Regions from separate parts of the Novosphingobium sp. TCA1 genome, predicted to be linked through region 1. Evidence: predicted binding sites of a transcription regulator. Region 1 holds the regulator's gene; the other holds the start of a gene.
The links. Region 1 encodes LexA, which represses DNA repair genes until DNA is damaged. Its sites were predicted from a motif close to GTTCCNCNCTTGTTCT; they were not measured.
Positions count from the first base shown of each region.

Region 2: the regulator LexA is predicted to act here: its motif matches at 1,542-1,557, upstream of NTCA1_RS20560 (PA0069 family radical SAM protein).

Region 1 is NZ_BLJH01000006.1:27,980-30,375, reverse strand. It holds gene NTCA1_RS09440 (ComEC/Rec2 family competence protein) at 1-959, shown strand, start outside; gene lexA (transcriptional repressor LexA) at 953-1,639, opposite strand; gene NTCA1_RS09430 (molybdopterin molybdotransferase MoeA) at 1,771-2,396, opposite strand, start outside.
Region 2 is NZ_BLJH01000021.1:66,369-68,764, forward strand. It holds gene NTCA1_RS20555 (hypothetical protein) at 1-427, opposite strand, end outside; gene NTCA1_RS20560 (PA0069 family radical SAM protein) at 461-1,531, opposite strand; gene NTCA1_RS20565 (TetR/AcrR family transcriptional regulator) at 1,662-2,249, shown strand; gene NTCA1_RS20570 (TauD/TfdA family dioxygenase) at 2,391-2,396, shown strand, end outside.

The DNA of each region.
Region 1 (2,396 bases):
CGCTCGCGATGCTTCTCGCAACCGGGATTGCTATCGAAATCGTCCTGATGCCGATCGGCCTCTTCCATTTTCATCGGGCCGGACTTTATGGTGCTTTTGCGAACCTCGTTGCAATTCCGTTGACCACACTGGCGATCATGCCGCTGATCGCCCTGGCGCTGGCGCTCGACATTGTGGGATTGGGCGCGCCGGTCTGGTGGCTCGCTGCCCACGCCATCGATGCCTTGCTTGAAATTGCCCGATTCGTGGCAGCGCGCCCCGGCGCGGTGATCGTCACGCCCGGAATGAGCGGAGGGCACTTCCTGCTCTTCGTGGCGGGCGGTCTATGGCTTGGGCTTTGGAACGGCACATTCCGTCTCTGGGGGCTGCTGCCGATCATGGCTGGACTACTGGTGCTGCTGGTGATGCAGGCGCCGGACATCATGGTCTCAGGCGATGGCCGTCATGTGGCATGGGTCGATCCCGGCAACGGCCGCATCGCCATGCTTCGCGACAGTTCCAGCGACTATGCCCTGGAGAACATCATGGAGGCGGCAGGTCTTTCGCAGAGACCGCAAGCGGTGCGGAATAGTTCCGGTACACGGTGCAATCAGGATTTCTGTGCAGTCGCCCTGAACAGTCCCGGGAAAGTCACACATCTTCTGATTGCCCGGGGGCGCAGTATCGTGCCGGAAGAGCAATTGGCCAAGGCCTGCGCACGTGCAGATGTGGTTATCGCCGATCGGCGCCTTCCCGGCTCCTGTCGGCCAAGATGGCTAAAGGCCGATCGCCGGTTGCTGGATCGAACAGGCGGCCTTGCGATTTCTGTCGGACCCCGGACGGTCAAGTCGGTGAGCGAAACACAAGGCGATCATGGATGGTGGCGGTCGAGGACCTTTCGACCCTTCGCAAACCAAGTGGAAAGGGCGTCCTGGGCAAGGGAGACGACACTGGCGCCTCCCAGTGACACCCATCAGTGATAGCGGCGGAGCAAGCCTGCGAGTTTGCCCTGAACCTCCACTTCGTCCGGCCCGTAGATCTGGGGTTCATAGGCCCCGTTCGCCGGATCGAGCCGGATCATTCCGCCTTCGCGGCGCAAGTATTTCAGCGTGGCTTCCTCACCGCGGATGAGAGCGACGATGATCTCGCCGTCCCGCGCCGTGTTGGTGCGCTTCACCAGTGCGAAGTCGCCATCGAGAATGCCGGCTTCCACCATGGAATCGCCTGAAACTTCCAGAGCATAATGATCGCCCGAGCCCAGCAGCGCCGCCGGAACCGGAAGCGAGGACTGGCCTTCCAGAGCTTCGATGGGAACGCCTGCGGCGATCCGGCCATGAAGCGGAATTTCGATGACGTCGTTGGCGGGCACACCGACCGCAGGAGCGCGCGTAGTCGCTTCTCGCGCAGGTGTCGCGGGCGTGGCCTTGGCAGGCTTGGGGTTTGCATCTTCGGGCTGGCGAAGAACCTCCAGCGCGCGGGCGCGGTTGGGAAGGCGCCGGATGAAGCCGCGTTCTTCGAGCGCCGAGATCAGTCTGTGGACACCCGACTTGGACTTGAGGTCCAGCGCTTCCTTCATTTCCTCGAAACTGGGGGAAATGCCGCTTTCCTCAAGCCGGACCTGGATGAACCGGAGCAATTCGTGCTGCTTGCGCGTCAACATCTGCTTAGCCTCATGTGTTCTGCGGCACTTGGACCTGATTCCGCCCGCCGGGCCGTCCGTCAGCGCATTTCGCCTTTCAGCGACTTACCTGCGAACAATGAGGGAACAATTATGCAACGAACCGGGTATAGTCAAGCAATACCGCCATTTTGGAGCAAGAATACCTGAACATCGTCTCCGGCAAGGGCAGCGGGGGCGTGAGCCGGGCGGTCGATCAGAACATTGCTTGCAGCCAGGGACGAGAGCGCCCCGCTATCCTGAAGGGACAGCGCTCGAACCGTTTCGCCATCCCACCGGGCTCTTAGGAATTCCCGCCGCGCACCGCCGGGTTTCAGCGGCTCGGCGAGGCGTATCGTGATTTTCCGGGGCAGGGGATCGGCGGCGCCGAGGAGGGCGCGGAGCACGGGAAGCATGAAAAGGTAGGCGGTTACGAGGCTGGACACGGGATTGCCGGGTAATCCGATGACAAGTTGCCTGCGCGCGCCGCGATTGCGTGTTGCGATCAGAAGCGGCTTGCCCGGCTTGATCGCGATGCGCCAGAATTCGATCCGGGCGCCCCACGCCTCCAGGGCCGGACGCAGGAGATCGTGGTCCCCCACCGACGCTCCGCCGCTGGTGACTATGATGTCGGCATCCGATGCCGCTTCCAGGGCCGCGACGAGTGCCTCGATATCGTCGGGAATCGGTCCATTACGCTTGGCATCGACCGGGAGGCTGCGTGCCAGCGCCACGAGCATGGCGCCGTTGCTGGCGGGAA
Region 2 (2,396 bases), on a different contig from region 1:
TGGGTTTCCCATCGGCCATGAAGTTGATCCGCACTTGCTGGGCGACGCCCCGCACCAGAATTCGATGGCCGCGAAGTCGCTTGCGCACCTGGTCGGGATCGGCGGTGCCTACGAGGGCGAGTACGGCGGCAGGCGTCATGGCGACGGTCAGGCAGTTGCGATCGCGGTAATCGCGCTCGGAATTGAGATAGAACAGGCCATTCTGCTGTCCGACGCCGACCACCGGCATCTCGAATGTTCCGGCCACGCCTGCCTTGTCTCCGAGGTATGAGGCGTAAGTGACGGCTTCGACGGCGGAGAGACATCCCCGGTTGCAGGATGGCGGCTGGAAGGCGGGGGGCGGTGCGGCAGAGCGCATGGTCTGGATGTGAGAAGGGGCCGCAGGGGCAGCGACTTCTGCCAGAAAGGCCAGAGCTGCTAGCAACATGCGATCATTCTCCTCCTGCGTTTCGGATCAAGGCTATAGCAGTGACAATTGACCGTCCAGAGACGGCCGGCGGAAGCCGGAACAGTCCAGTGCGATGGCCGGCCGGGTAAATCCCATGCGTTTCATGGCCACCCGGAAGCGATGACGGAAGAGGTCCGCCCAGACGCCGCTCGGTCGCATGCGCGTGAAGAACCGGGGATCGTTGTCGCGCCCGCCGCGCATCGACTGGATCGTGGCCATGACCTTGCCCGCACGATCGGGGAAATGGGTCTCCAGCCACTCGCGAAACAGTGGAGCGACTTCGTGCGGCAGGCGGATCATGATCCATGTCGCGCGGTCGATGCCCTCGGCCTGCGCGGCGGCCAGGATCTCTTCGAGATAGGCGTCGGTTATCGAAGGAATGACCGGCGCAATCGAGACATGGGCCGGAACACCGGCCTGCGCGAGCCTGCCCAGGGCCGCGATGCGCTTGGCAGGTGCGGCGGCGCGGGGTTCGAGCAGGCGCGAGAGCTTCGGATCCATGCTCGTGACCGAGATGGCCACGGCAACGAGATTGTTGCGGGCCAGTTCCGAGATGAGGTCGATATCCCGGAGCACGCGATCCGACTTGGTGGTGATCGTCACCGGGTGCCGCGTTTCCAGGCAGACTTGCAGGATGCTGCGGGTGATCCGATAGCGGCCCTCGATGGGCTGATAGGGGTCGGTATTGGTGCCCATGGCTATGGTCGAGGCCCGGTAACTCGGCTTGGCGAGCGTCTCGCGCAGCAATCTGGCAGCGTCAGGCTTGGCGAAGAGCTTGGTTTCGAAATCCAGACCGGGCGAGAGATCGTGATAGGCATGGGTGGGGCGCGCGAAACAATAGATGCAGCCGTGCTCGCAGCCGCGATAGGCATTGATCGAACGGTCGAAGGGAATGTCCGGCGATGTGTTGAAGGACAGGATCGAGCGGGGATGTTCCTCGGTAACCGTGGTCGCCGGATGCCGGGCGGGCCCGTCGATCGTTTCCGCCGCGTCCAGCCAGTCTCCGTCCGTCTCCCGCTGGGGGAGATTGAAGCGGGTGCTGGCCCGGCCGCTGACGGCGCCTCTTCCCTTGTGGATTGCCATGCGAATCGTATGAACAAAAAGAGAACAAAATTCAAGCTGCGCGTTCGGCCAAGCGCTCTGGTTGATCTTGCCGATAGCAGGGCCTAGGCAAACCCGCACCGGGCCGGTCAGGCCGAGCGAAGGAGATCCGATGGCAGGCGCAGCGCGCAGGGTAGGGGCCGAAACGTCCGCAACGCGGGCGCGCATCGTCGAGGCGACCGTGGGATTGATCCGGGACGAAGGATATGCCGCTGCCAGCACCCGGCGCGTCGCGGCTCGGGCGGGGCTGAAGCCTTCGCTGGTTCACTACTATTTCCCGACGACCGACGACCTCCTGCTCGAAGTGTGCCGCCAGGGCGCGGCCGACAGCGACCGGATGATCGACGAGGCCCTGAATTCCGACGACCCGGTGCGGGCGCTCTGGGGCTTCTTCATCGATACCAGTCGTACGGCGATGTCGCTGGAATTCATGGCACTTGCCAATCATCGGCCTGCCGTCCGCGAAATGATGGCGGAACACAGCGCCGCCATGCGGCAGCGACAGGTCGATCTGCTTGGGCACTTGCTAGGCGACCGGATCAAGGCTGTTGAGGGCTTCGACCCGGCCGGCCTCTCGCTGATCCTGGCAGGGATAGGGCGCTGTCTGGTGATGGAAGAAGCACTTGGCGTGGAGGCCGGTCATGGCGAGGCCCGCGCCATTGTGGAATCGTGGCTTGATCGGTTGCTGCCCTCCGGCTGATCGACCAGGCAGCCCGGCTACCTGGCCGATGCGATTGATCGCTGCGGCAGTCCATGGTTCTTTGAACGCCTGTTCAGTTCGTGGTATTACTCTCCCTTGGACCGCTTGCGCGGCAGGCCATCAGACGGGAGAGTTCTAGAAATGTCG